DNA from 4 places in the Halomonas sp. TA22 genome. Region 4 is predicted to be linked to each of the others. Evidence: predicted binding sites of a transcription regulator. Region 4 holds the regulator's gene; each other region holds the start of a gene.
What was found. Region 4 encodes FNR, which switches genes on or off when oxygen is low (the NO sensors DNR and NnrR bind a similar motif). Its sites were predicted from a motif close to TTGATNTANATCAA; they were not measured.
Positions count from the first base shown of each region.

Region 1 (7,280 bases), 1.3 Mb from region 4:
TCCAAGGATGCCTCCGAGTCCCTTACCGCGCGTCGCTGGTTGTCTGATCTGGCCGACCAGCAGCGCCACCTGCTTGGCTTGGCAATGCTGGTCGGTCTGGTGGTGGGCATGGCGACGATTGTCCAGATGGGGTTGCTGGCCTGGATCATCAGTGCGGTACTGGTGGAGGGCAAGACGCCCTTCGAGCTGGCATGGGGCTTTGCGGCACTCGTGCTTGTGCTGGTATTGCGGGCGCTGGCGCAATGGTGCCAGGAGGTGCTATCGCAGCAGACCAGTCTGAGGATTCGCACCATGGCAAGGCATGCGCTGCTCGATCATCTCGAGGCGCTGGGGCCGGTGCGTCTGGCGAGTCGCCACAGTGCTGGACTTGGTGGGCAATTGGTCGAACAGGTCGAGGCGCTGGAGGGATACTTTGCCCGCTTTCTGCCGCAGTTGCGACTGGCACTGCTGCTGCCGCTGGTGATCCTTGTCGTGGTGCTCATGCTCGACTGGCTGGCGGCGATCTTCCTGCTGCTCTCCGCTCCTCTGATCCCTCTCTTCATGGCCTTGGTGGGAATGGGGGCCGAGCGACTCAATCGCGAGCAGTTCGGTGCCGTAACGCGGCTGGCCGGGCATTTTCTGGATCGCGTACGCGGCATCACCACGCTGCAGCTCTTCAACCGTACCGCTCAGGCGGGGGAGGAGGTGTTCGCCGCCGCCGATGACTACCGTCAACGCAGCATGCGTACCTTGCGCCTGGCCTTTCTCTCCTCCGCGGTGCTTGAGTTCTTCGCGTCGATCGCGATTGCGGTCTTGGCGATCTACATCGGTTTCGGGCTGCTTGGATATATCGATTATGGCCCCTCGCCGGAGCTCACTCTGTTCAGCGGGTTGTTGATCCTGCTGCTGGCGCCTGAGTTCTTTCAGCCGCTGCGCACCCTGTCGCAGCACTATCATGATCGTGCCGCGGCCCTTGGCGCTGCCGATGGCTTGGTGGCGCTTCTCAACGAGCCGTTGCCCGAGGCGCCTCCAACGGTGCCCTGTGTCGTGGCGCAAGGAGAGGCCACGCGCGTAGACGAGTCCATCATGGTGCGGCTGAGCGACGTCTGCGTGTCGCATGCCGGGCGTGGCCGAGTACTTGGGCCGCTCGATCTAACGCTGCCCCATGGAGCCATTTTGGCGCTTACCGGGCCATCCGGGGCCGGAAAGTCGACTCTGCTGCAGGTAATTGCTGGTTTCGTGGCGCCCGAGAGCGGTCAGGTGACGGTGGCCTCGCCGCGGGGATTCGCCTGGATGGACCAGCGTCCGTTGATCGTCCAGGGAACCATTGCCGACAACCTGCGTCTGGCATCGCCCGATACCGGCGACGCGCAGCTACACGAGGCGCTGGAGAAGGCCTCCCTCGGTGAGTTGATGGCGCGCTTGCCTCAAGGCTTGGCCACCTCGGTGGGGGAGCGTGGGGTGGGGCTCTCCGGTGGCCAGGCCCAGCGTTTGGCCCTGGCTCGGGTGTTTCTATCGCCGGCCAGGCTGGTACTGCTCGACGAGCCGACGGCGAGTCTCGATCACCACAGCGAAGCCCGTGTGATCGAGGCGCTCAAGGTACTGCTCGAGGAGGGGCGCACCTTGGTCGTTGCCACGCATCACCCGGCCTTGATGGCCATGGCCACGCGGGTCATCAGGCTGGAGCAGGGCCAGATTGTGGAGGCATCAAAATGACCTTTTTGACCTCCTTGCGACGCGAGCTGCGTCCCTGGCTTGCGCTGCTGGCACGTCGTCGCGGTCGCTTGATCGTCGGAGCCGTGCTGCTCGCGTTGACGGTAGCGTCAGCTGTCGGTCTGTTGGCGTTATCGGGATGGTTCATTACCGCCACGGCGTTGACCGGCGCGCTGCTGGCAGCGGGCGTCGCCGCCAGTTTGGATGTCTACGTGCCTGGCGGTGGCATCCGTTTCTTCGCCGTGACACGCACCGTGTCGCGCTATCTCGAGCGGGTCTACAACCACGATACGGTGCTACGGCTATTGGCCGACCTGCGTGGCGGCATGTTCCGCGTGCTTGCAAGGCTCGATGCCCATACGCTTTCCAAGCGCCGTGCCAGCGAGTGGCTCAACCGCCTGACGGCGGATATCGATACCATGGATAGCCTCTACCTGCGCTTGATGGCGCCGCCCTTGGTGGCGCTGCTGGCGCTGCTCGGCGTTGCACTGCTGCTCGGTATCTTCGAGACAGTGACGAGCCTCGTGGTGGGCGCGGCGATGCTTGTGCTGTGGGCCTGGCTGATAGCGGGGCAGGCGTGGCTAGGCATGCATGCCAGCCAGCGGCGCGTCGCTACCCTCGACCACCTGCGTGCCCATACCATCGAGCATTTGCAGGGGCTTGCCGAACTGCGCGGCTATGGCGCGCTGGCGACCCACCGCCAGCGTCTCGAGCAGCATCAATCGCTGCTGTATCGGGATCAGCTGAGGCTTGGCCAGGTCACGGCTCTGGGCAATGCCCTGGTGGGGCTCGGCATTGGGCTTGGCATGCTCCTGGCGCTATGGCTGGCGGCACTGGCGTATAGTGCGGCTGCCCTCTCGGGGCCCGTGATGGTGATGATGCCATTGGCCGTGCTGGCCCTTGGCGAAGCCTTTGCCATGCTGCCTGCGGCGTTCACTCAGCTCGGCGCAACCCGCGCGGCAGCGCGGCGGCTCAATACGCTGGGGCAGTCACGCAGCGCCATTGCTCAGACGGCCACTCCACAGGCGATGGCCCGGCAACCTGCCAGGCTCGCCCTGAAGGGCGTTTCACTGCACTATCCCGATGCCCTGACGCCGGCCCTGGACGACATCTCCTTTACGGTAGAGCGTGGTGAGCGTATTGCGCTGCTGGGGGCGTCGGGAGCCGGCAAGAGTAGTGTGGCTCACCTGTTGACGAGACTGCTGGACCCGCAGCGCGGTGAGGTGTGCGTGGATGACATCGACGTGCGCATGCTCTCTTCGGATGCGCTGCGTTTGCGTATCGGTTTTCTCACCCAGCGGGTCGAGCTGTTCCAGGAGAGTATCGCCTCCAACCTGCGCCTTGCCCGAGCCGATACCAGCGACAATGCGTTGTGGCAAGCGCTGGAACTCGTCGAGTTGGCAGAGTGGGCGCGCGCCTTGCCCCAACAGCTCGCTACCTCGGTAGGGGAAGGGGGCAGGCAGCTTTCCGGTGGTCAGGCGCGTCGCCTGGGGCTGGCAAGAATCCTGCTATTGGATGCTCCCGTGATCATCCTCGATGAACCCTTCTCCGGCTTGGATACCCCGCTGGCGGCGCGTATCGCAGCGCGTCTCGATCACTGGCTGGCGGGACGTACTGTGCTTTATCTCGTGCATCAACTGGACCCCACTCACCCCTCACTGCCCGGCATCACAAGGCAATTGACGCTCGTCGATGGAAAGTTGATTGGTGAGGAATAGTTTCTGTGATTCAACGCTTTACGTGGCTAGGCAAAATATCGCAGGATGAGGAATGCAATCGAGGTGGAGTAAGCCATGAAGGAGTTTCTCAAGCGTCTGCCCAAGGCGGAACTGCATTTGCATATCGAAGGGTCCCTAGAGCCAGAGCTGATGTTCGCACTGGCCGAGCGCAACGGGATCGCGCTGCCCTATGACTCGGTGGAGGCAGTGCGTGCCGCCTACGAGTTCGAGGATCTGCAATCTTTTCTCGATCTCTATTACCAAGGCATGGCGGTGCTCAGGACCTCGATGGATTTCTATGACCTGGCCATGGACTATTTCCGGCGCGCCCATGACGAGGGCGTCGTGCACATCGAACTCTCCTTCGATCCCCAGGCTCACCTCGCGCGGGGAATAAGCCTGGATACCCAGCTTGAAGGGCTAAGCCGGGCTCGGCGGCACGCTGAGCGCGAGTACGGCATGTCCACCGCGCTGATCATGAGTTTCCTGCGCGACCGCCCCGCCGATGAGGCGATGCGCGTCTTCGAGCAGGCGGCTCCCTACTGGGAGATGCTCGATGCGATCGGTCTCGACAGTGCCGAGCGCAACAACCCGCCCTCGCGCTTCGTCGAGCTGTTCACCCGTGCCCGCCAGTTGAGCATTCCCCGGGCGGCGCACGCCGGAGAGGAGGGGCCGGCCGCCTATATCAGCGAGGCCCTGGATCTGCTGAACGTCTGTCGCATCGACCACGGCGTACGCTGCCTCGAGGACCCATCCCTGGTGGAGCGCCTACGCCGCGAGCGTATTCCGCTGACGGTCTGCCCGCTCTCCAATGTGCGCCTGAAGGTGGTCAAGCGCATCGAGGAGCATCCGTTGCCTAAGCTGCTCGAGGCGGGCCTTGTGGTTACCCTCAACTCCGACGATCCGGCGTACTTCGGTGGCGGCGTGCTGGAAAATTATCTAGCTTGTTACCGTGGCTTCTCTTGGTCGAAGGAGGTCTTCGCCGATCTGGCACGTAACGCCATCGAGGTGGCCTTCATGGAGGAGTCGCGACGCAAGCAGTTGCTGGCCGAGCTCGACCGGGTCGTTGAGGAAGTCTGATAATAGGTCTGTTTCGGCCCAAGAATTGACGAACGTCAAAACCTGGGCTTGGTTAGCTCCCATAATGGAACAAGTATTAAGCAAACCTGAAGAAGGTTGCCGGGGAAAATCCCCACTTGACTAGCAAGGGAGAGTAAAATGAAATCAACCGTCTGGGGAATGGCTCTGGTCATGGGTGTGGGGGCGGGGCTGGCTGGCCCGGTACTCGCCGATCGTGTGGCCAGCGAACCGATCAAGCCGATCGAGCCTTATGTATCCGACGAGCCCCTCAAGGTCGAGCTTGGCAAGAAGCTGTTCTTTGACCCGCGTCTGTCGCGTTCAGGGTTCATCTCTTGTAACTCATGTCACAACCTGAGCATGGGTGGCAGCGACAACCTGCCGACCTCGATTGGCCACCATTGGCAGGAGGGGCCGATCAATTCACCGACAGTGCTCAACTCCAGTCTCTTCATGGCACAGTTCTGGGATGGTCGTGCCGAGACGCTGCAGGAGCAGGCGGCTGGTCCGATTGCCAACCCCATGGAGATGGCCTCCACCCACGTGCTGGCGATCGACGTTATCCAGTCGATTCCCGAGTATCGTCAATTGTTTGCCGATATCTACGGTAGCGAAGAGATCACCATCGATGAGGTGACCGACGCCATCGCCGAGTTCGAGGAGACGCTGGTCACGCCCAACTCGCGCTTCGATCAGTGGTTGCTGGGTGATGACGCGGCCATTACCGAGCAGGAGCTGGCCGGTTATGAGCTCTTCAAGCAGATCGGCTGTGCCGGCTGTCACCATGGCCCTGCGGTAGGCGGTACCTCCTTCCAGCGCATGGGCGTGTTCGAGGAGTACATGACCAACAATCCGTCCCAGGGGCGTTTCGAGGTCACCGGCCTGGATCGCGATCGCATGTCCTTCAAGGTGCCGACGCTGCGTAACGTCGAGCTCACCTACCCGTACTTCCACGATGGCGCCTACTGGACGCTGGAAGAAGCCACCGACATCATGGCGACCCTGCAGCTTGGCCGTCAGCTCGATGAGGAGCAACTCGAGCAGCTGGTCGCCTTCCAGCGTACCTTGACTGGCGAGCAGCCGGCCTTCGCACTTCCGACGCTGCCCCCGTCAACTGCCGATACGCCGCGCCCGGTGCCGTTCGAGACCGAAGCGAGCGAGTGACACTCGTCTGACGCAGTAAACGACACAGGGTGAGCAGCGATGCTCACCCTGTTTTCGTTTGTCGGTATGCCGGTTTCGATCAGCGGGATAGCTTGTCGAGCGTCTCTTCCAGTGCCTTGAGGCGACCTGGCCGCAGCGCATCCTCCACCGCCGTGATGCGCAGGATATGCCCCAGCGCGGGATTGGCGGGGCGGCTGATCAAGCTGCCTGCCTCCAGCAGCTCGGTATGGATCTGGCTTGCAAGCTGGGCATCGGGCAGTCGCAGGCCGATGAAGTTGGTGGCACTGGGCAGCACATCGGCACCGAGCTGAAGAAAGTGGTTGGCGAGACGCTCGCGCCGCTCGATCACGCTCTCGACATGGGCGCGGCTCTCCTCGGGATGGTCGAGTACCACCTCGGCGGCGGCCAGCGATAGCGTCGAGACCGCATAGTGGATGCGCACTTTCATCATCATCGCCAGGGTAGCGGGTTCGGCGATGGCGTAGCCGACTCTCAACCCCGCCAGCCCATGCGCCTTGGAGAGCGTGCGCAGGCGGATCACGCCGGGTAGCACCTCGCGGCTGAAGGGGCTTGCAGCATCGTCGCGAAAGTCGTGATAGGCCTCGTCGAGCAGCAGCCAGCACTTATCCGGCAACTCGGCGCGCAGGCGGCGTATGGCCGCGTCATCATGCAAATGGCCGCTGGGATTGTCGGGGTTGGCCAGGTAGACCAGTGCGGCCCGTTCCTGGTGGGCCGCCTCGATCAGCGCTTCCAGGTCGGGCGCCAGCAGGCCGGGCGCCTCTTGATAGGCGACCTCCACCAGCCGGCACCCCTGACCCCGGGCGAAATAGGCGAAGGTCGGATAGGTGCCGCTGGCACTGACCACGGTGCTGCCAATGGGCGCCAGGGTGCGCAGCGCAAGGGCGATGAGGCTGTCGGCGCCAGCATCGACCAGCAGGGCGTCGAGGGAGATGTCCAATTGTTCGCTTAGGCGCTGGCGTACGCCCAGTGCCTCGGCATCGCCATAGCAGTAGACATGCTCGACCATGGCGTCGCCGAAGTGGGCACGCAGCGCGGCGTGAGGCATGTCAAGCCCTTCGTTCGAGCCCAGCCGATGGGGGATCTCCTTGCCCAGGCGTCGCTCAAGCACCTTGATGCCGGGGAACGGGTTGTGGGGGCCTGCGCCGAGCAAGTGGTCGGGAAAACGGGGCATGTCGCTTCTGTCCTCAGCTATCATATTGATCGTTCATTCGTGGTTTGCACCGGCTCCTCGCTCGGGCCCAGCACCTTGTGGCGATTGAGCAGCGCGAAGGGGTCGAGCGCCTGCTTGAGCAGGCGCATCAACGAGATCTCCTCCGGAGTACGGCTCAGCGCCAGATAGTCGCGTTTCTCGAGGCCGATGCCGTGCTCGGCGGAGACCGAACCTCCCAGCTCGGAGAGGGGAGAATAGACCAGCTGCTCCACCGCTCGTCGGCTCTCCCGATCGCCGCTGCCCACGCTGACCGATAGGTGCAGGTTGCCATCGCCGAGATGGCCGAACACCACCATGCGCCCGCGTTGCGGCCAGCGTGAATGGAGCTGTTTTTCGAGTTGATCGACGTACGCCTGCATGTCCGGAATGGGTAGGCTGATATCGAAGGTGAAGAGTGG
Region 1 is NZ_CP053108.1:3,042,350-3,049,629, reverse strand. Features, by position in the region: gene cydD (thiol reductant ABC exporter subunit CydD) at 1-1,695, shown strand, start outside; gene cydC (thiol reductant ABC exporter subunit CydC) at 1,692-3,410, shown strand; gene HJD22_RS14410 (adenosine deaminase) at 3,486-4,490, shown strand; gene HJD22_RS14405 (cytochrome-c peroxidase) at 4,629-5,651, shown strand; gene HJD22_RS14400 (histidinol-phosphate transaminase) at 5,731-6,843, opposite strand; gene HJD22_RS14395 (FAD-binding oxidoreductase) at 6,864-7,280, opposite strand, start outside.
Region 1: a site for FNR is predicted at 4,516-4,529, ahead of HJD22_RS14405 (cytochrome-c peroxidase). Genes of this name have one in related genera too.

Region 2 (7,280 bases), 650 kb from region 4:
CGCGATGAACAACAGCAGCCACAGCGCCTTGGCCCGGTGGCGACTGAAGAAGTCGGTGAACGGGCAGACGATGGCACCGATCAGCCAGGCCCCCAGTCGCCTCAGGTTTCGCGGCTTGCCACGGCTGACGCGAAGAAAGGCGCGCACCCTGGGTTCGTGAATCAGTTGCACCGTGAGCGACGAGCGCTTGGGTTCCGGACGCACCAGTACGGTCACCACACCGATGCCGACCAGCGCCGCCATGCTCAGGTAGGCCACTTGCCAGGAGACCATCGAGGCGACATAGAGCGCACCGGCCCCGGCGGCCAGCAACCCGCCACGATAGCCGATGATGTAGGTGGAGGCCATGGCCGCTTGGATGTCGTCGTCCGCCGATTCGATGCGAAAGGCGTCGATGGCGATGTCCTGGGTGGCGGAGCCGAAGGCGACCAGCAGAGCGAAGGCCGCCACCCACGGCAGATTGTGTAGCGGGTCGAGGCTTGCCAGCCCGATGAGGCCGGCGGCGATCATCGCCTGGGCAAACAGCATCCAGCCGCGCCGCTGACCCAGCGTCCGGGTCAACAGTGGCAGGGCCAGCCGGTCCACTACCGGTGCCCAGAAGAACTTGATCGAGTAGAGAATGCCAATCCACGAGAAGAAGCCAATGGCCGCCACCTCGACGCCATCGCTACGTAGCCAGGCCGAGAGCGTGGAGAAGACCAGCAGGAATGGCAGACCGGCGGAAAAGCCCAGCAGCAACATGGTGATGACCGGCGCGCGTAAGTAGATTGCCAGGGCTGAACGCCAGCTGCGCTGCGCATGGGGCAAGGACATCGGTGAACTCCATGAAAAGGAATGTGGCGGAAGCAGCTTGGCAAGATGATAGACTAGCCGTTTCGCGTCATCAGCGTGCTAGCGAAATCAGTCCCTTGCTATTATGGCTCGTAGCACGTGGGATTGTTGCAGAGCCGTTTATTGGGCGCCAGACAAACGTCGTCACTATTCGGGGAGTACCATGAGCGAGGGAGAGCCAAACGACCTTCTGAATGACGAGACATCCGACGCTCTGCCGCGCTGGTATGCGATCCAGTGCAAGGGGGGGGAGTCCTTTCGCGCCACCGAGCATCTCTCCAATCAGGGCTATGAGGTCTTTCATCCCCTGCTGGAGGTCCAGAAGAAGCGACGCAACCGGCTGGTCTGGGTCGCCGAGCCACTGTTTCCCTACTACATGTTCATTCGCCTAGATCGCGTGGCCAGCAACTGGGGGCCAATTCGCTCGACGCGTGGCGTACTCAAGCTGGTCGGCTTCGGTGGTGAACCGCTGGCGGTCGACGACTCGCTGATCGAGACGCTGCGCCAACATGCCCGGGCGGCACGAGACGACGAGCCGGTCGCCAACGTCTACTTCCGCACCGGCGAGCCCGTCGAGATCGTCGAAGGGCCCTTTCGCGATCTGCAGGCGGTCTTCGAGGCGCAGAAGGGCGAGGAGCGCGCCATCGTGCTGCTCAACATGCTGCACAAGCAGCAGCGTCTGGAGATGCCCATCTCCCAGCTGCGCCGACACTCATGATGCCCGCAGCCTTCTGCGGCCGCAGCGTCCCTATCCTTTACTTATAACGCCCGCCGTCAGGATGGGCGCACTGTCACGGAGTCGACTCCCATGACCATAACGCCGCAACGGGTGGTCCGCCTACACTATGTACTGCGCGATGCCTCAGGGACCGTGCTTGACGATTCGCGCACTCGTCAGACGCCCCTGGAGTACCTGCATGGCCATCACAATATCGTTGCCGGGCTCGAACGTGCCCTGGAGGGGCAGGGCGAAGGGGCCAGGCTCAATGTGACGCTGATGCCCGTCGAGGCCTATGGCCTGCGCGACGAAGCGCTGGTGCAGGAGGTCTCCCGCAGCGCCTTCCCCATCGACGATTTGAGTGCCGGCATGCGCTTTCAGACCCAGGGCGATGATGGCCCGCAGATCGTCACCGTGCTCGAGGTCGGCGTAGAGCAGGTCAAGATCGATACCAACCATCCTCTGGCGGGGGAGTGTCTCAGCTACCAGCTCGAGGTATTGAGTATCCGCGACGCTACCCGGGCCGAGCTTGCCAAGGGGCACCCGTTGCCGGCCGATGTCGACCACACCCAGGTCGAGGATCGCAAGCTCCTGTGAGGCGGTGAACGGCGCAATTGCAGCGTTAATCTGACCCAGATCAAGTTCGGCCGAGAGGCGGCACCTGGCCGAGTGCCAAGTTGACCCAGGTCAGATTTTATTCCTCCATTACCGCTACAGTGGCCTCATCGCAACGCAACGGGAGGACACAACATGTACTGGGATACTGCCGTCATCTTCGGGTTGGTCACCGTTGGTCTCATGCTCGCTTTCATGGGCGGCTGGATCGGCTTCGTCATGCTCGATCACAAGCGTCACGGAGAGCGGCAGGACTAGCGAAACGCGTCGTCAGGGGAGGGGGCTGTGCCCCCTGTCGCCGGCCCAATTGGGCCGGCTTTTTTATGCCTGAACATTGGCGAAGCGCAGGGTATGCTACCTACTATGAAGAGGAACTCATACGATCCAGGAAGGAAGCGAGAGCCATGCATAGCGGGGACATATGAATCGTCGTGAATTTCTTCGCCTGGCCGGCCTTGGCGGCACGGCACTACTGCTGACGGGGTGTAATGACGACAATGGCGAGGCACTGGCCCCGGAACTTCCGCCCCAATCGGAGTGGATGGACCGCGGGCCGTTGCAGTCGCTTTTTACTCAGGTCGATGGCATCACAATGCATGCATTGGTGTCGGTCGATACGGCGCCGGACGAAGCCGCCCCCCTCATCCTCATGCACGGATCGGGGCTCTCGAGCCAGTACATGATCCCCACCGCCCGCGAGTTGACGAATGATTTCCATGTCTTCGTACCCGACATCCCCGGCTACGGCGATAGCGACGACCCCGGTGAAGTGCTCGATATTGCCCAGATGGCCGACTGGATAGTGGCCTGGATGGAGGCGATCGACCTTCCACGCGCCTCGTTTCTGGGCAACTCGTTTGGTTGCCAGGTCATCATCGAGATCGCTTCGCGCTATCCGCAGTTCGTCGACCGCTTGCTGCTTCAGGGGCCGACCACGCCGCCCGACGAACGCTCCACTTTCTGGCAGTTCGTCCGCTGGCGCCAAAACGAACCCTACAACCCGGAGATGCTTGGCGACGTCACCATCGATGATTATCGCAAGGCAGGGCTGTGGCGCATGATTCGCTCCTATATCTTTCAGGTGACCGACCCCATCGAGGAAAAACTGCCGACGATAGAGGCTCCTGCTCTAGTGATACGCGGCGAGTTCGATCCAATCACACATCAGGCCTTCAGCGAAATGATGGCAAGCCGGCTGCCTCGCGGCGAGCTGCTGGTCATCCCCGACGTGGCGCATACTCTGGTCTTTACTGCACCGAGGCAACTGGCCGATGCGACTCGCGCGTTTCTGGCACAGGGGGAGGCGGGATGAGCAAAGCACGCGCAAGGTGGATAATGATCGCCGAAATTCTGCTGCTGTTGCTGCCCTTGACGCTGCTCATGGGGCTGCTGGTGCCGCTCACGTATGTGGCTTATCCGATACCCGACCCACGGCCGATACTCATCGTTTTCGACATTGGCATGCTGTTCAAGCTCATCGGTATCGCGGCGGCCTGGCGCTTGGCATTGGCGTATCTGCGCCAAGGAGGCGAGGGGCTAAGAAAGTGCCACTCTCTCTGGTTCGTGCTGCTGATCGTGGCGGTGGCTATTGGCTTGGCAAGTACCCTCGTGGCAATCGAGCAGAGTCTCTTCTCGACACGCTATGAGGAGCGTATCGGCTTCACGCTGTTGGCTCCGGCGTTGCTTCTTGCACCGCTCGCCGGACATCTCCTGCATGGCCGTCGCAAGGCTCGGTAAGGCTTGCCTCACTCAATGCGCAAACCACCAGTGCTGGCGCCAGGCACGCATTACCCGCTCCGGATACCAGGTCTGGCCGCGACTGCCATTGTAGCGCGCCAGCGCCCGGGTCAGATCGCCTCGCTCGACCTCCAGGTAATGGGCAAGGATGGTGCAGCCATAGCGCAGGTTGAGCAGCGGGTCGCGCAGATCATCGGCGGAGCGCCCCAGTTCGGCGATCCAGAACGGCATGATCTGCATCAGCCCCACCGCTCCGGCGGAGGAGATCGCCTCGGGCTTGAAGGCGCTCTCCACTTGAATCACCGCCAGCACGATCTCCGGCGCCAGCCCGGCAAGCCGCGCTTCCTGATAGATGCGCTGCACTAGCAGCAGGCGCAGCTCGGGATCGGAGACGAAGCGCGCCAGGCGCGGCTCCATGCTGTCGATCCACTGCCGCGAGGCCCAGATCTGCTCCGGGCTGGGCGCCTCGGAGAGCACGCTCTCCAAGGTGTTGCGCAGCGCTGGAGTGACCGAATGGCGACTCTCGGCCAGCGCCGGGCCATGCCATCCCCCAAGCAGAGCGCCACCGAGCAGGACGGCCACCAAGCAGGGGGCCGCCAGGCGCTTAGCGGGCGACCTTCTCAAGTAGGAAGTCGACAATGCTGTCGGCAGGGACCATGGTCGCCTCGCTGTCGCGCCGCCCCTTGTACTCGAGTTCGCCGTTGTCGAGGCTGCGATCGCCGATCACCAGGCGGTGCGGAATGCCGATCAGCTCCTGGTCGGCGAACTTGACGCCCGGGCGGGTGTCACGGTCGTCGAGCAGCACATCGAGCCCCGCGGCGCTCAGCTCGGCATAGAGGCGCTCGCTAGTCTCGCGCACGCGCACGGACTTGTGGGCATTCATCGGCACCAGCATCACCTCGAAGGGGGCGATGGCATCCGGCCAGATGATCCCAGCGTCATCGTGATTCTGCTCGATGGCCGAGGCGACCACGCGGGTCACGCCGATACCGTAGCAGCCCATCCACGGGTGGGTTGTCTTGCCGTTCTCGTCGAGTACGGTGGCGTTCATCGACTCGGAGTACTTGCGGCCGAGTTGGAACACATGACCCACCTCGATGCCGCGCTTGATCGCAAGCGTGCCCTTGCCGTCCGGTGAGGGATCGCCCTCGACCACGTTGCGCAGGTCGGCGACCTGGGGCAGGGCGACGTCGCGCTCCCAGTTGATACCGAAGTAGTGCTTGCCGTCAATGTTGGCACCGGCGCCGAAGTCGCTCATCAGTGCCACGCTGCGATCGACGACGATTGGCATATCGAGATTCACTGGTCCCAGCGAGCCTGGGCCGGCACCCACTGCCGCGCGGATCTCCTCCTCGCTTGCCATGGTCAGCGGTGCCGCCACTTCGGGCAGGTTCTCGGCCTTGATCCCGTTGAGCTCGTGGTCGCCACGGATCAGCAGGGCGACCAACCCACCCTGGGCGGCATGCACCATCAGCGTCTTGATGGTCTTCTCGATGGGTAGGCCATGCTGTTCGACCAGTGCGGCGATGGTCTTGGCATCGGGGGTGTCGACCAGGCGCAGCTCCTCGCTCGGAGCGGCACGTTCGGGGTTCGTGCCGAGCGGCGCCGGCAGCGCTTCGGCCTTCTCGATGTTGGCGGCGTAGTCGGACTCGGTGGAGAAGACGATATCGTCCTCGCCGGAGTCGGCCAGCACGTGGAACTCGTGCGAGCCGGTGCCGCCGATCGAGCCGTTGTCGGCCAGCACCGGGCGGAAGTCGAGCCCCAATCGGGTGAAGATGCGCACGTAGGCGTCATACACCGCCTGGTAGGTGTCGAGCAGCGACGCTTCGTCGATATGGAACGAGTAGGCATCCTTCATGATGAACTCGCGCGAGCGCATCACCCCGAAACGCGGACGGATCTCATCGCGGAATTTGGTCTGAATCTGATAGAAGTTGGCCGGTAACTGCTTGTAGCTTGCGATCTCGCGGCGGACCAGGTCGGTGATCACCTCCTCATGAGTCGGGCCAACGCAGTAGTCTCGCGTATGGCGATCCTTGATGCGCAGCAGCTCCGGGCCATACTGCTCCCAGCGGCCCGACTCCTGCCACAGCTCGGCAGGCTGCACTGCCGGCATCAACACCTCCTGGGCGCCGGCGCGATCCATCTCCTCGCGCACGATGCGCTCTACCTTGCGCAATGTACGCAGGCCGATCGGCAGCCAGGTGTAGAGGCCCGACGTCAGGCGGCGAATCATCCCCGCGCGCAGCATCAGCTGATGGCTGATCACCTCGGCATCGGCGGGCGTTTCCTTGAGGGTGGAGAGCAGTAGTTGGCTGGCACGCATGGGACCGGCGGTTCCTTCGAATGATGAAAGTGTTGACTAGCTCGGCATTGTACGGTCAAGCCTGGCCAGCGGCAAAAGGGCTGCTTCGGATGCTCGCCACGCAAGGCGGTTTCGGCCATGCTAGGAGCGCAGAAGCTGGGTGATTGCCAGGAGGGCATAGTATGCATACCTATCAGTGTCGTTGCGACAATCTGCTTTTCTTCGACAATACGCTGTGCCTGGCCTGTGAGTCCGAAGTGGGCTGGTGTCCGGCCTGCAAGCGCATCGTGGCACTGATACCCCTGCCCAAGGGGGGCTACCGCTGCGCCGAGAAGACATGCGGCGCGGAACTTCTGAAGTGCCATAACTATGCGGTGGAAGACGTATGCAATCGCATGGTGGAGATGAACGGTAAGCACGAAGCCGATCTGCTGTGCGACTGCTGTCGCCACAACAAGGTGATTCCCGACCTCTCCATCGAGGGGCACCGCGAGCGCTGGGCGGTGCTGGAGAGCGCCAAGCGTCGCTTGATCTATCTGCTCGACCTGATTGAGCTTCCTCGCGGTATCGAGGGGGAGGGGGTCGAGCCGCCACTCTACTTCTCGTTCATGGCCGATTCGCTCCCCGATGCCGGGCTATGGCGACCGGTGGGCCGGAACACGGTCTATACTGGCCATGCCAACGGGCATATCACGATCAACCTCAAGGAGGCCGACGACGCCGAGCGGGAGCGCCTGCGCGTCGACATGAACGAGTCGCACCGCACGTTGATCGGCCATTTCCGCCATGAGATCGGCCACTACTACTGGGATGTGCTGGTCAAGGGGCGCGATGAAGCGGCTTGCCTCAAGGTGTTCGGCGATCATGACAACCCGAGCTATGCCGAGGCCATCGAGCACTACTATGCGCAGGGAGCGCCCGAGGACTGGGCTGAGCGGCATGTCTCCGCCTACGCCACCATGCACCCTTGGGAGGATTTCGCCGAGACCTTCGCCTTCTACCTCGATATCGTCGCCGTACTCGATACCGCCCGCGACATGGGGCTTGCACGCATTCGCTACGACACCAGCCTCG
Region 2 is NZ_CP053108.1:1,065,130-1,072,409, reverse strand. Features, by position in the region: gene HJD22_RS05020 (MFS transporter) at 1-813, opposite strand, end outside; gene rfaH (transcription/translation regulatory transformer protein RfaH) at 995-1,549, shown strand; gene HJD22_RS05010 (peptidylprolyl isomerase) at 1,640-2,146, shown strand; gene ccoM (cytochrome c oxidase subunit CcoM) at 2,300-2,422, shown strand; gene HJD22_RS05005 (alpha/beta fold hydrolase) at 2,586-3,476, shown strand; gene HJD22_RS05000 (hypothetical protein) at 3,473-3,901, shown strand; gene HJD22_RS04995 (lytic transglycosylase domain-containing protein) at 3,914-4,399, opposite strand; gene HJD22_RS04990 (proline--tRNA ligase) at 4,506-6,227, opposite strand; gene HJD22_RS04985 (putative zinc-binding metallopeptidase) at 6,389-7,280, shown strand, end outside.
Region 2: a site for FNR is predicted at 2,177-2,190, ahead of ccoM (cytochrome c oxidase subunit CcoM). Genes of this name have one in related genera too.

Region 3 (7,280 bases), 1.7 Mb from region 4:
GTATGGGTGAATAGGTAGTAGGAGCCCAGCACACCGAGCAGCCCGAAGAACAGAAATACCGATATATCGCCAAACCCGCGATAACCATAGGGGGTATGACCGATGCCTACCGTATAGGTGATGGCAGCAAGGATCGCCGTCGCCCCCAGTGCAGTAAAGGCCAGAATCGCCATCCAGTCGGTACCGAAGGAGGCGAATAGCAATAACAACCCCGCCACGGCGGACGCCAGGCCAGTCAGTGCCATGGCATGCGACATCTGACGACGGGAGATCACACCTGACGCAAGCGCACGTGGAGGGCCGATCCTCTCCCCATTGTCGGCCCCGGATACCCAATCGCCATAGTCGTTGGCCAGATTGGAGAGGATCTGCAGCAGCGTGGCGGTAAGCAGGGCAAGCACCATTATCCTTGTATCGAATTCCCCCCGGTTTGCGGCCAGGCCACTGCCCAGAAGAATCGAGGAGCAGGCCAGGGGCAGCGTTCTCAGCCGCATCGCCATTAACCAGGCCGATAAAGTGCCCATGAGATTTCCTTGCGTATTACGTTGAGGCGATATGCGATATTACCAGATATCGCTGCTTCATGAAGCAGTCGGCCCGTGTACTCTGATACGGTCCCTAACGGATAAGGTAACTTGATCCATGAATATTTCGAAGTGGACAATGCAGATAGCCAATTTTTCTTTTTTTAATTAAATAATACAGCCAGCACATCGGTACAAAGACCATGTATAGAGATAGCAATGGTTTTTAGTTGGTTTGGAAACGATCGTTATGTCACCATTACATGATTACTATTACACCCTCCTCCGACGACACGATGCTAGCAATAAAGAAACGTCTGGCCGAACTTCGCGGACAAGCACCGCATGGCTTCGTTCGATTGACCATGTCGATAGCGATTGCTGACCCCTTGGCGTGGCTCTCGCTTCAAGTGCTGCTCCCGCGCCTTTATTGGCAAGGGCGCGAACCGAACGCCTCTCAGTATGCAACTCTCGGCTGCGTGCATGAGATCACTGATCCCACTCGCTTGAACGAGCTGGGTTTGCTTGAGTCTGGTGGTGCCCTACGCTACTTCGGAGGGCTCGCCTTCGATCCTACCGACACCCGCCAATGGCCAGCCTTCGGCGGTTGCCGTTTCTTGCTACCGAGAATCGAACTGATGCGGCAGGGCGATTTGGCACAGCTCAGTCTCAATCTGCTGTTCGACTCAACCAACCACGAGGCCGAATTGGCAGCAGCTGAGACGGCCCTGGACGCCATCCGCCCCGAACGCCCACTACCAGGCTGGGAGCCGATCTCATTCACTCGTCACGACCGGCCGGAACCCTCAGAGTGGGCGGAGTGGGTGAATGAGATCATTCAGCCCGCCTTCCAGTCGCATACGCAAAAGGTCGTACTCTCTCGCGAGAGCCGCCTGGTCACGCATCAGCCGATAGACCCCTGGCAGCTGCTGCATCATTGGCAAGTCCGCAGCCTCGACTGTTTTCACTTCGCTTATCAATTCTCCCCTGCTGACACCTTCATCGGCTGCTCGCCGGAGCGGCTCTATCGGCGTGACGGCAGACAGCTCCTTAGCGAGGCCCTCGCCGGCACCATGCGACGCAGCGGGGATACCGCTCTTGACCATGCACTGGCGAGCGTCCTGCACAGCGATACCAAGAACCGTCATGAAAATCGGATAGTGCAGGCGGATATCTGCAGACGTCTCGCCCCCCTCTCCCGCGACATTCGCTTCAGCGAGCCTCATATCTTGAAGCTGCGACTGCTACAGCACTTGCGATGCGATATCGAAGCCGAGCTACTCGAGGAGGTAGCGGACTGGCAACTGCTCAAAGCCCTGCACCCCACCCCAGCGGTGGGCGGCATGCCACACGAGCATGCGCTTGATTTCATTCGCACCCATGAGGCCCATGCACGCGGCTGGTATGCGGGAGCCTGCGGCATCATGAGCCGCGAACATGCGGAGTTTACCGTAGCCATTCGTAGCGCCCGGGTCACGGCCAACGCCGTGAGCCTGTTTGCCGGTGCCGGTATCGTCGAGGGCTCGGAGCCTTACGCCGAGTGGCAGGAGCTCGATACCAAGATCGCCAATGTCATGTCGATGTTGGGATGATTCACATGCAAGGCTGCCCCGGTCCTGACGGTTTGGCTGTCAGGCCGGGGCGTTGTGAAGATACGTCAAGGTAAGAATACTTACAGGATGAGCAGTAACCAGGGCACGCCCACACCCAGCCAGACGATCAGGAACAGCAGGCCGAAGATGGCCCCAAGGCGCCACCACAGCGGCCCGGGCAGGTAGCCGCTACCGTAGTAGACGGGACTCGGTCCAGTGCCATACGGGGTGAGGATACCCATGAAACCGAGAGTCGGCAGCAGCATGAGCACGAACATATGCATGTCGAGCCCCACGATCCCCGAGGCCGCCGCCAGCATCACCGGCAGCAGTGCCGTGACATGGGCAGTGACACTGGCAAAGAAGTAATGCAGCAGATAGAAGATCGCGGTCAGCGCAATCATCGCGATCAGCGGATCGAAGTGGCTGATGCGCGCCCCCACCACACTGCCGAACCAGCCGACGAAACCGACCTGACTGAGCCCGCCGGCCAGCGCGACGAGGGTCGCGAACCACACAAAGGTGTTCCAGGCGGCACGATTATCGAGAATATCATTCCAGGTGATGATGCCGAACAGCAGCATTGCACAGATCACGATGAGCCCCACCAGTGAGGCCGAGATTACATCGCCTGCGAATATCCACAGCAGCAGTGCCATGACCACCAGGCCGACCAGCAGCATCTCATTGCGGGTCAACCTGCCCAGTGTCTCGAGCTCTCCCATCGCCCAGTCGGAGACCGCGCTGCCTGACTTCACTTCCGGCGGGCACAGCCAGTAGCAGAGCAGCGGCACGACCAGGAGCAGCAGGATACCCACCGGTGCCACCGCCATGAACCACTCGCCCCAGCCGATGCGAATCCCTGTAGCGGTCTCGGTTAGTGCGATGGCGAGCAGGTTGGGCGCCAAGGCGGTCAGGAACAACGAACTGGTCACGCAAGTGGAGGCGATGGCGGTCCACATCAGAAAACTACCCATGCGCTTCATGCTGGGATCGTTCGGATGCGAGTCGTATAGGCCAGGCAGGTTGCGCAGTACTGGATAGATGGTGCCGGCACTACGCGCGGTATTGGACGGAGTGAAGGGCGCCAGGATGGTATCGGCGATCATCACCGCATACCCCAGCGTCAGCGTCCGCCGCCCCATTGTCTTGACCAGCCACAGTGCAATGCGCCGTCCAAGCCCGGTCTTCTCGTAGCCCAGAGCGAACATGAAGGCACCGAAGATCAACCATACGGTGGCGTTGGTGAACCCCGACACGGCCCATGAGAAAGCGCTGTTGGCCGCATTGAACCCTGGGGCCGCCAACTGCTCGGGGGAGTAGAGCACCCAGGGCGACAGCAAGGCGATCAAGGTGACACCCATCAAGCCAATCACGGCCCCCGGCAACGGTTCGAGGATCAACCCAACGACACAGCCGAGGAAGATGGCGAAGAAGTACCATGCATGGGGCGGCAGACCATCGGGCACCGGCAGTATCGCCACGACGAAGGCCACCATGAGAGGTGAAAGCAGCTTCAGTAGAGAGTTCATTTTTACGTTTCCACTTTTGCAGCGAAAGAGTCGTTATAGGAAGAAGCTTCACGCCGCCGCGTCGTCCCTCGCCCCCGCTCCTCCCTTAACAGGCAGATGGATCGGCGCCACAAGAATGTAAAGAGCTGTTCACTCTTCCAACAGCGGTTACTAATCATCCTAGCCATGTGGGCCGCTACCGGCAAAGCGCGCTCGCCTTTATTTGAAAAAATCTTGCTGCAAGGCAAATTTCCGTACTTATTGTCGTTGAGTACATGGTGGCCGCCTCTTGGCTATGTCAAACTCATTTCAAGGGCCATGCGGAATAGTTGTCAGCCACAGAATTCATTGAACACACGGGCATATCCATCACTGTCATCATTTGCCATATTTTTGACATCTAATGAAAGGTTATAGTGAGCGACCGCGCCATACCGACATGGCCTTTTGCCCATTCATCACATATTGTTGAAATGGCAAGGATGAAGTTCGCTCGCGGCGTTCGGGACTGTTGCTTAATGTTACTACACTGGTGAGAGAGATCATGTGCCATCAGGACTTTGATATCGTCATCGTGGGCGGAGGCGGCGCCGGGTTGCGCGCCGCGATTGCCGCCGCCGAAAGTGCCAAGCAACAGGGTAACCCACAACGCATCGCGCTACTGTCAAAAGTCTATCCCATGCGTTCTCATACGGTAGCGGCGGAGGGGGGAGCCGCGGCCGTGACCAGCCCCGAGGATACGCTGCAAGCCCATTTCGACGATACCGTGGCCGGTAGCGACTGGCTGGCCGAGCAGGGCGTGGTCGACTACTTCGTGAAACACGCCCATCGAGAGCTGGTGCAGATGGAGCGCTGGGGGTGTCCATGGAGCCGTCAGCCGGATGGCTCCATCCAGGTGCGTCGCTTCGGGGGCATGAAAACCGCGCGTACCTGGTTTGCCGCCGACAAGACCGGCTTTCACATGCTGCACACCCTGTTTCAGACCTCGCTGAAGTATCCCGAAATCGAGCGCCTGGATGAGTACTTCGTCATCGACATCGCAGTCGTCGACGATGCCGTGGCAGGTGTCATTGCCTTGGAAGTGGCGACAGGCGCGCTGACTCTTCTGCGCGCCAAGTCGGTGATTCTGGCTACTGGCGGGGCGGGACGTCTGTTTCGATTCAATACCAATGCGGGCATCGTCACCGGCGACGGCATGGCCATCGCCTATCGCCATGGGGTAGCCCTGCGCGACATGGAGTTCGTCCAGTATCACCCGACCGGGCTGCCCGGCTCGGGCATCCTGATCACCGAGGCGTGCCGGGGCGAAGGCGGGGTGCTATTGAACAAGAACGGCTATCGCTATCTGCAGGATTACGGCCTGGGACCGGAAACCCCGCTGGGCGAGCCGCAGAACAAGTACATGGAACTCGGCCCCCGCGACAAGCTCTCCCAGGCATTCTGGCAGGAGCAGAAGGCAGGACGTACTGGCAAATACGCAGACAGCGACGTGGTCTTCCTCGATCTGCGCCACCTGGGCCAGGCTTATCTGCATGAGCGCCTGCCCTTCATCTGCGAGCTGGCCAAGTCCTATGTCAATGTCGATCCGGTGAACGAGCCAATCCCGATTCGTCCGGCGGTGCACTACACCATGGGCGGCATCGAGACCGACGCTCAGTGCGAGACGCGCATCAAGGGCCTGTATGCCGCAGGCGAGTGCGCCTCGGTCGGGCTGCACGGTGCCAACCGCCTCGGCTCCAACTCCCTGACCGAGCTGCTGGTGTTCGGGCGTCTGGCAGGTGAACAGGCGAGTCGTCGGGCGAGCGAGGTCGCTTTCAGCGATCTTGCCATCCTGCAGCAACAGCCCCAGGCGCAAGCCGACAAGTTGTCTCAACTGTGCGATGCCAGTGGTGATGAGAGCTGGGCTGAGCTCAAGCGCGAGCTGGTGCAGAGCATGGATAGCGGCTGCGGTATCTATCGTGAAGCCGACGCCATGCAGACGACGTTACAGACGATCCGCGAGCTGCAGGCGCGTTATCGTAATGTCCGGCTACAGGATCGCAGCCAAGCCTACAATACCGACCTACTGCAGTGTCTCGAGCTGGGCTTTGGCCTGGATATCGCTGAGGCGAGCTGTCTGGCAGCGCTTGAGCGCAAGGAGTCCCGCGGCGCCCATCAACGCCTCGATGAGGGCATGCAGACGCGTGACGACGTCAACTTCCTGAAGCATAGCCTGGTCTTCTCAAGCAGCGAGGGACCCGCGCAATTGCACTGGCAGGAGGTCGATATTCGCTTTTCCGCCCCCGCCGAGCGGGCCTATGGCGATGCGGCGAAAGGAGCGCAGAAATGACCACCAAAAAGCTCACTATCCAACGCTACCTGCCCGAGCAGGGCGAGGCTCCGTTCTGGCAGGATTATGACGTCCCCTTCGATGACGGCACATCGCTGCTCGATGCGCTGAATTACGTCAAGGAGGAGCTGGATGGCACGCTGAGCTATCGCTGGTCGTGCCGCATGGCGATCTGCGGCTCCTGTGGGGTGATGGTGAATGGCATCCCCAAGCTGGGCTGCAAGACCTTCGTGCGTGAGTACGCCGGAGATCTGAAGATCGAGGCTCTGGCCCACTTCCCGGTGCAGAAGGACCTCATCGTCGACATGACGCTGTTTCTCGAACATCTCTCGGCGGTGCAGCCCTACCTGATCAACGATTCGCAAGAGAAAGAGGGTGAGAGCGACGACACCTTCAAGCAGACGCCGGCGCAACTGGCCAAGTACAAGCAGTTTTCCAATTGCATCAATTGCGGCCTCTGCTACTCCGCCTGCCCACAGTTCGGGCTCAATCCCGAGTTTCTCGGCCCTGCGGCCCTGGCTCTGGCGCACCGCTATAACCTGGACAGCCGCGATCAAGGCAAGGCGCAGCGCATGAAAGTGCTCAATACCCATGACGGGGTCTGGAGCTGCACCTTCGTTGGCTTCTGCTCGGAAGTCTGCCCAAAGCATGTGGACCCGGCGGCGGCGGTCAATCAGGGTAAGGTCGAGTCGGCCAAAAGCACATTGATCGCGCTCTTCAAGGGCTAGGGGGATAGCATGGCCAAGCAGATGGGGTATTTACCCGAGCTGAAACGCAACTGGTGGTTGAAGCATCGCTTCTTCATGGCCTACATGGCTCGGGAGGCGACGGTGGTGCCATTGGTATTTTTCGTCCTCTCGCTGATAGCGGGGCTGTTCAGCCTGCTGCAGGGACCCGAAAGCTGGCAGGGCTGGCTGCAATTCATGCAACACCCTCTGGTAATGGGAATCCACCTGCTGGCGTTCGCCGCCAGCCTGTTTCACGCCTGGACGTTCTTCCAACTCTTTCCACGCGTCATGCCCGTCAGGCTCGGCGAGCGCGCCATTCACGCCAGTTGGATGATCGCGGGACAGTGGCTGGGCGTCGTCGCCGTTCTGATATTGTTTGCCTGGGTCTTTGGGGGGGGAGCGTCATGAACAAGCAACCGTTCAAGGGTGGCAAGGCGATCGACGAGCCGCTTTGGTGGGCCATGTTCAGTGCCGGGGGGGTCTGCTTTGCCATTTTCGTGCCAGCCGCGATCCTGTTCATCGCACTCCTGATACCGAGCGGACTGCTGTCACCCGACGCGCTGAGCTACGCACGCGCCCAGTCGCTGACGTTCAGT
Region 3 is NZ_CP053108.1:3,446,395-3,453,674, reverse strand. Features, by position in the region: gene menA (1,4-dihydroxy-2-naphthoate octaprenyltransferase) at 1-524, opposite strand, end outside; gene HJD22_RS16385 (isochorismate synthase MenF) at 788-2,116, shown strand; gene HJD22_RS16380 (anion permease) at 2,197-3,648, opposite strand; gene frdA (fumarate reductase (quinol) flavoprotein subunit) at 4,172-5,956, shown strand; gene HJD22_RS16370 (succinate dehydrogenase/fumarate reductase iron-sulfur subunit) at 5,953-6,684, shown strand; gene HJD22_RS16365 (fumarate reductase subunit C) at 6,694-7,092, shown strand; gene frdD (fumarate reductase subunit FrdD) at 7,089-7,280, shown strand, end outside.
Region 3: a site for FNR is predicted at 3,862-3,875, ahead of HJD22_RS16380 (anion permease). Genes of this name have one in related genera too.

Region 4 (7,280 bases):
ATGGATAAGCATTAGACTTTTGCATTAAGTACTGCCGTTGGATATTTGGCGAGATCGAACGTTGGCTCGGCGTTTTCCGAATTCGATGCCGACATACTAGAGGGAAGCAACATGGTCGATATCGATCTCTCCCAGCCACCCTTCACGCTGCTGGATGACACTGGCCGGGAGCTCGTGCGCGGTGGGGTCGATCTGGCCTATTTCGACAATGGAGAAGTGATCATCGACGCCGGCCAATCCGGTGAGTTCGTCTTTTTCATCCATAAAGGCGAGGTGGCGGAGCTCGACCCGACGCTGCCCAGCGCGCAGGCACATATCGGTCAGTACACCACCGGCGATCTGTTCGGTGCCATCAGCATTCTCAACGGCAAGAGTCGCTACCGATTCAAGGCCGAGCAGGAGAGTCTCTGCTACCTACTACCCAAGGCGCTCTTCGAGCGGCTCTGTGGCGACTATCCTCCCTTCGCCGAGTTCTTTCGCCAGAGCCTGTCGCACAAGGCACGTCTATTGACGGAGCGTCGCGCCGAGGGCGGGGTGACCATGGCGGGCTTCATGCTGGCCCGTATATGCGATTGCATGCGCGAACCACTGATGGTGGGTGTAGACACTACCATTGCCGTGGCGGTCAGCACGCTCAATGCCAGCCGCGCCGACAGCTTACTGATCGGCGATAGTGAGCGTGTCGGCATGATCACCAAGACGGACCTGCTCAATGCCCTGGTGATTGAAGGCCTTGGTCAGGAGAGCCTGGCCATCCAGGCCGCCAATTTCACACTTGTCACTGCTGGGGCCGGCCAATACCTGTTCGAGGCGCTGGTACGCATGACTCGGTACAAGGTGGCGCGGGTGGTCGTCGTCGAGCATGAAAAACCGGTCGGTGTCGTCGAACTGACCGATGTGCTCAGCTACTTCTCCAGCCGCAGTTACGTGGTCAGCCTGCAGGTCGAACAGGCCGACAGCCTGGAGGAGCTGGCCCGAGCCAGTGCGCGCACGCCGGAACTGATCAAGGCGTTGATGGCTCAGGGGGTCAAGCTGCGTTTCGCGATGGGCCTGTTATCGGCGCTCAATGGGCGAATCATGACCAAAGCCTGGGAGTTCACTGTCGATGAGCGATATCGCGACCACAGTTGCCTGATGGTGATGGGCAGTGAGGGGCGCGGCGAGCAGATGCTCAAGACCGACCAGGACAACGGATTGATTCTCGCCGATGACCTGGAGTGGCCCGAGTGCGCCAAGCAGATGAGCGCCTTCACCGACACGCTGATCCGTCTCGGCTACCCTCTGTGCCCCGGTAATATCATGGTTTCCAACCCTGCCTGGATAGATAGCGAGCGGGGCTGGCGCCAGCGCGTGGCGCGCTGGGCCAGCTCGCGTGACGGCGACAGCCTGATGAATCTGGCGATCATGCTCGATGCCCATGGCGTCGCCGGCAATTCTCGGCTGCTCGAACGGGTCCGCGACCCGATCTTTGAGCGCGCCTCGCGAGACGAGCTGCTGCTCTATAACTTCGCCCGCCCGGCGCTGCGCTTCTCCACGCCGCTGACGCTGTTTGGCTCGCTCAAGAAGCCCCAGCACGGCATCGACATCAAGAAGGGAGGCATCTTTCCCATCGTCCATGGTGTGCGCACCCTGGCGCTTGAGCGTGGCATTCGCGCGACCTCTACGCTTGAGCGGCTCGACGCGCTGGCCGCCGAAGGACGTCTGGAGGCGAGTTTCGCCGAGGACCTGGGCGAGGCGCTGGCGCTCTTTACCGAGCTGCGCCTCAGACAGCAGCTCGAGCGTCTCGACGGCAAGCGCAGCGGCGATGATGCCAACCGGGTGGTGGTGCAGCAGCTTTCGTCCCTGGAGCGCGATCTGCTGCGGGAGGCCATGCACATGGTGAAGGATTTCAAGCAGAGCCTTTCCCACCGTTTTCATCTTGAGTACTAGTGCTTGAACAAAACAGAGAGTACCGACAAGTACGGAGCGAGACGATCTATGACCTTCAAGGAGCGAAGCGCATGTTGAGAGTATTAAGGCGTGCTGCCGATAGACGCCGTCAGGCCGATGGCGATTATGGCTGGCTATTCAATCCCTATACCGGTGAGGAGATGGTCGCCATCGCTTGCCAGGCCACTGGCGAGGATAGTCGCACCGCCGAGCTGGTCTCGATTGCTGCCGTCAGGATACGCGGCGAGCGGGTATTGACCAGTGACTCGCTGGATCTGCGCCTGACGCGGCCGGCTAGCCTGAACGGCGATTCGATATGTCTACATGGCCTGCGGGGCATCGATCTGGATGAGGGGGTGAGCGTGAGCGATGCGCTGGCCAAGCTGCTCGATTTCATCGGCAACCGGCCGCTGGTGGGCTGGCGCGTGGAGCATGACGTTGCCATCCTCAACCGTTACCTGCGACCCCGCTACGGTTTCGACCTGCCCAATGCACTAATCGACGTGTCGCAGAGCTGTCGGCGCGAGCAACGCCGCGGGAATCAGGAACTCGATGCCTGCCTGTGCTTCGATACGGCGGCTGCCCGGCTGCAAGTGCCGGTGATGGGGCGCCACTCGGTCCTGGGCGATGCCGTGACCACCGCGTTGATGCATATGCGCTTGCAGAAAGGGATTCGCTAGCACGCCTTTTGTTGAGACAACCTGATCGAAAGCTATTTGAGGGAGTGGTAGAATTGGTCTTCATTCCCGTCAGTTTCGCTGTGATCATGACAGAGTCTCCCGTGTCCCATCGCTTGCCCGATACCGCCGTGGCGGATAACGCTCAGACGCTGGCTGCCAGGCAGAAGCGTGAGTTCAACAAGCTTCAGAAGCGTCTGCGTCGCCAGGTCGGCAATGCGATCATCGACTACGCGATGATCCAGGAGGGCGACAGGGTGATGGTATGCCTCTCCGGTGGCAAGGACTCCTACACCATGCTGGAGATTCTCATGAATCTTCAGCGCAGTGCGCCGGTGGACTTCTCGCTGGTGGCGGTCAACCTAGATCAGAAGCAGCCCGGTTTCCCCGAGCATGTGCTGCCTGAGTATCTCGACTCGATCGGCGTCGACTACCACATCCTCGAGCGGGACACTTATTCTGTGGTCAAGGAGAAAACTCCGGAGGGCAAGACCACCTGCGCGCTCTGCTCACGGCTGCGTCGCGGCTCGCTCTATGGCTTCGCCGAAGAGATCGGCGCGACCAAGGTGGCACTGGGCCACCACCGCGAGGACATCCTCGAGACGCTGTTTCTCAACATGTTCTTCGGCGGCAAGCTCAAGGCAATGCCGCCCAAGCTGCTCTCCGACGATGGCAAGAACATCGTGATTCGTCCGCTGGCCTACTGCAGGGAGGCGGATATCGCCGAGTTCGCCAGGCAGATGGCGTTTCCGATCATCCCCTGCAACCTGTGCGGCTCGCAACCCAATCTGCAGCGACAGGTGGTCAAGGAGATGCTCGCCGAGTGGGAGGTCAAGCACCCCGGGCGACTGGAGACGATGTTCAAGGCGGTCACCAACGTCGCCCCCTCCCAGCTCGCCGACCGTGAACTGTTCGATTTCGCGGGGCTCGAAGCCAAGCAGGCGCGCCTGCGTGACAACCGTATCGAGGCGTTGGACCTGGCGCGTCAGGCGTAGCGCCGGGCGCCACAGCGAAAAGGCCAGGCCCGCAGGGGGCCTGGCCTTTTCGTTGCCAGCACATGGTATCGTCAGGAGCCGCTATGCCCCTCGGCCAGTGCCGCCAGTGCATCCAGGTCGAGGATGTTGACCTCGCGTCCCGAGACCGACACCAGCCCCTGCTGCTGGAAGCGCCCCAGGATACGGCTGACGGTCTCCACCGCCAGCCCCAGGTAGTTGCCGATATCGGCCCGCGACATGGAGAGGCGGAAGCTGTAAGGCGAGTAGCCACGGCGACGGAAGCGGGTCGAGAGGCTGGTGAAGAAGCTCGCCAGACGCTCGTCTGCGGTCTTGCTCGACAGCAGGCGCATCATGCGGCGATCGTCGCGCATCTCGCGGCTCATGCTGCGGTAGAGCTGGCCACGCAGCTCGGGCAGCTGCTCGGAGAGCGTGTCCAGCCGATCGAAGGGGATCTCGCAGACGGTGGTCGTCTCGAGCGCCGTCACCGTGCCAGGATAGAACTCTTCGTCTATGGCATCCAGTCCCACCAGCTCGCTTGGCAGGTAAAAATTGGTCAACTGGTCATTGCCGTTGCCGTCGCTGGTCAACTGCTTGAGGCTGCCTGAGCGCACGGCGAACACGCTGTTGAAGGAGGTGCCCTGATAGAACAGCGCCTCGCCTTTCTTCAATGGCGTGCGGCGGCGAATGATCGCATCGAACTGATCGACATCGTCGAGTTCGAGGGCCAGAGGAAGACATAGCGAGCTCAGGCTGCAGGTCTGGCAACGGGTTTCATTGAGACGCGCGCAACGCTGCGCGGGAGCCGTGGGAGACATGTCGTCCTCCTGATACTGTCTCGATTGTGTTGGTAACCTCTAGCAACATTATTAATGTGGGTTAACAACAGGGTATAGGCCAAAGAGTGACGGGCGCGATGCGAAGCGTCAATGGCTTTGATGCATGTTGCCTATCGGCAGCAGGTGCCAGAGCTGCCAAAGCGCGAATGCGATGATCAACGTTGCGGCGATAGCACGCGTGGCCGGATGACGAATCAAGTTGCCAAGCGTGCGTGCGGCGAGCCCGGTGGCTACCAGAGCGGGCAGTGTTCCTAGCCCGAAAGCGGCCATCAGCAGCGCGCCGCGCAGGGGATCGGCCATTGCCAGACTCCAGGCCAGCATCGAGTAGACCAAACCGCAGGGGAGCCAGCCCCAGACGGCCCCCAGGGCCATTGCCTGGGGCACCCGCACTACCGGCATCAACTTGCGCCCCAGCGGCTCCACATGGCGCCACAGCCGGCGTCCGAGCGCCTCGACGCGCAGCAGTCCCTTCCACCAGTTGGCGATATAGAGCGCCATCATGATCAGCATTACCGCGGCAAGCACCTGCAACGCCAGGCGGATCTCGCCGGCAAGGCCGCCCAGTAGCGTCCCCAGGCCTGCGACCAGCGCCCCGGCCAGCATGTAACTGCCGATACGTCCCAGGTTGTAGCCCAGCAGCAACCCTGTGAGCCGAGCCGGATGTCGCATGCTGGGGGGGACGGCAAACGTCAGGGCACTCATGATGCCGCCGCACATGCCGATGCAGTGGGCGCCGCCAAGCAGGCCGAAGACGAAGGCCGCCACGAAGGGCGGCAGATCGAGACCGGTGGGATTCATCAGGCCTTCGGGGACTCATCATTGCCGGTCTTGTCGCGGCGAGCCCTGGCCCGGCGCTCGCGCTCTTCGGGGGTGAAGTCGTTTTCATCCTCGTCGAACAAGATGCGATGCGCGGGGCCTTCGAGATCCTCGAACTGATCGTTCCTCACCGCCCAGAAGAAGGCCCAGATGGCCAGCGCCAGCAGAATCAGGGTCAGGGGAATCAGCAGATAGAGAATCGTCATGCGGGCTCCGTTTGCATGATGACGGGGCGTGGCGTGGTGCGAATGCGCCCCAGTCGCAGGGCGTTACCGACCACGACCAGAGAGCTGGCTGACATGCCGATCGCCGCCACCCAGGGGGGCACGATGCCGATTGCTGCCAAGGGCAGGGCGGAGAAGTTATAGCACACCGACCAGATCAGGTTCTGGCGAATGATACGCCGTGTGGCTCGGGTGATCTCGATCGCTTCGACGATACGCTCCAGGCGCGGACTCAGCAACACGGCATCGGCGCTGGTGCGGGCCAGATCGGTGGCGCCATTCATGGCGATCGAGACATTGGCGCCGGCCAGTACCGGCACATCGTTGATGCCATCGCCGATCATCACTACGGTTTCGCCGGCGGCCTGTAGCGCTTCGATATGGGCAAGCTTGCCTTCGGGGCTGGCGCCAGCGTGCCAATCATCGATACCCAGCTTGTGGGACAGTGCCGAGACGGTGGAAGCGTTGTCGCCCGAGAGCAGGCTGACCTTGAGTCCGGCGGCCTGAAGTGCCGAGACGGTGGACGCGGCATCTTCGCGCAGATGATCGTGCAGGGCGAACCAGGCCAGCGGCTCATCGTCCTCTGAGAGCAGTAGCCACTGGCCCTCCCCGGGTGCCTCGCAGGCCTTGTCGGGGGCAGCGAAAACAGGCTTGCCCAGGCGATAGCGTCGCCCCGCGATATCGCCCTCCAGGCCAAGGCCCGGGCGGCTGACCACGTCGCTTGCACGCACCGTGGCCAGCCGGTAGGGGCGGAAGGCGCGAGCGATGGGGTGTTCGGAGTGCGCCTCCAGGGCGGCAGCCAGGGTGCGCATGCGCTCGGCATCGCCCTCGTCTGCGCTGCCGATCGGGCGTGTCTCCACCAGCTGCATCTCGCCGCGGGTCAGGGTGCCGGTCTTGTCGAAGATGATCCGGGTTGCCTGGGAGAGTCCCTCGATGGCATGTGCCCGGGTGATCAGCACGCCGCGCCGGCGCAGCTGTCCGTGCCCGGCGGTCAGCGCGGTAGGCGTGGCCAGTGCCAAGGCGCAGGGGCACGTCACCACCAGGACCGAGAGCGTCACCCACAGCACCCGTGAGGGATCGATGAACCACCAGGCGATCGATACGCAGGCGGTCACTAGAAGCAGGCGCAGGACGAACAGGTGCGACATGCGCGCGGCCATCTCGGCGATCTTGGGTCGGCTGGCGAAGGCGCGATCGGTCAGGTCGACGATGCTCGCCACTCGCGCCTCACGCCCCGCCCGGGTGACGCGCACGATCAGCGGGCTCTCGACGTTCTGGCTGCCGCCTGTGACGCTGTCACCGACGCGCCGCGTCACTGGCAGGTACTCGCCGGTGAGCATCGATTCGTCGAGGCTCGATTCGCCATCCTCGATCACCCCGTCGGCAGGCACGCCGTGGCCAGGCTTGACCAGTACCCGATCGCCGGCGGTGAGCTGGCTTGCCGGCAGGATACGCTCCTCGCCCGCATCGGTGAGCCGAATCGCCGACAGCGGCAGGGCACCGGACATGGCATTGCCGCTATGGCCGCTGCGCCGCCTGGCGCGGGTCTCGACATAGCGGCCGAACAGCAGGAAGCAGGTGAACATCGCCACCGAGTCGAAGTAGACCTCGCCGACATCGAAGATTACCGCATAGCCACTGGCGAGATACGCCCCACCGATGGCGATCGACACCGGCACGTCCATGCCCAGCACACCGGTACGCAGATCGCGCAGTGCATTGCGAAAGAAGGGTAGCGCGGAGAAGAACACCACTGGCGTGGCCAGAGCGAAGGAGAGCCAGTGGAACAGGGCGTAGAAGTCG
Region 4 is NZ_CP053108.1:1,713,029-1,720,308, reverse strand. Features, by position in the region: gene HJD22_RS08045 (putative nucleotidyltransferase substrate binding domain-containing protein) at 112-1,929, shown strand; gene HJD22_RS08040 (3'-5' exonuclease) at 2,001-2,609, shown strand; gene ttcA (tRNA 2-thiocytidine(32) synthetase TtcA) at 2,711-3,601, shown strand; gene fnr (fumarate/nitrate reduction transcriptional regulator Fnr) at 3,673-4,416, opposite strand; gene HJD22_RS08025 (sulfite exporter TauE/SafE family protein) at 4,525-5,235, opposite strand; gene ccoS (cbb3-type cytochrome oxidase assembly protein CcoS) at 5,235-5,459, opposite strand; gene HJD22_RS08015 (heavy metal translocating P-type ATPase) at 5,456-7,280, opposite strand, start outside.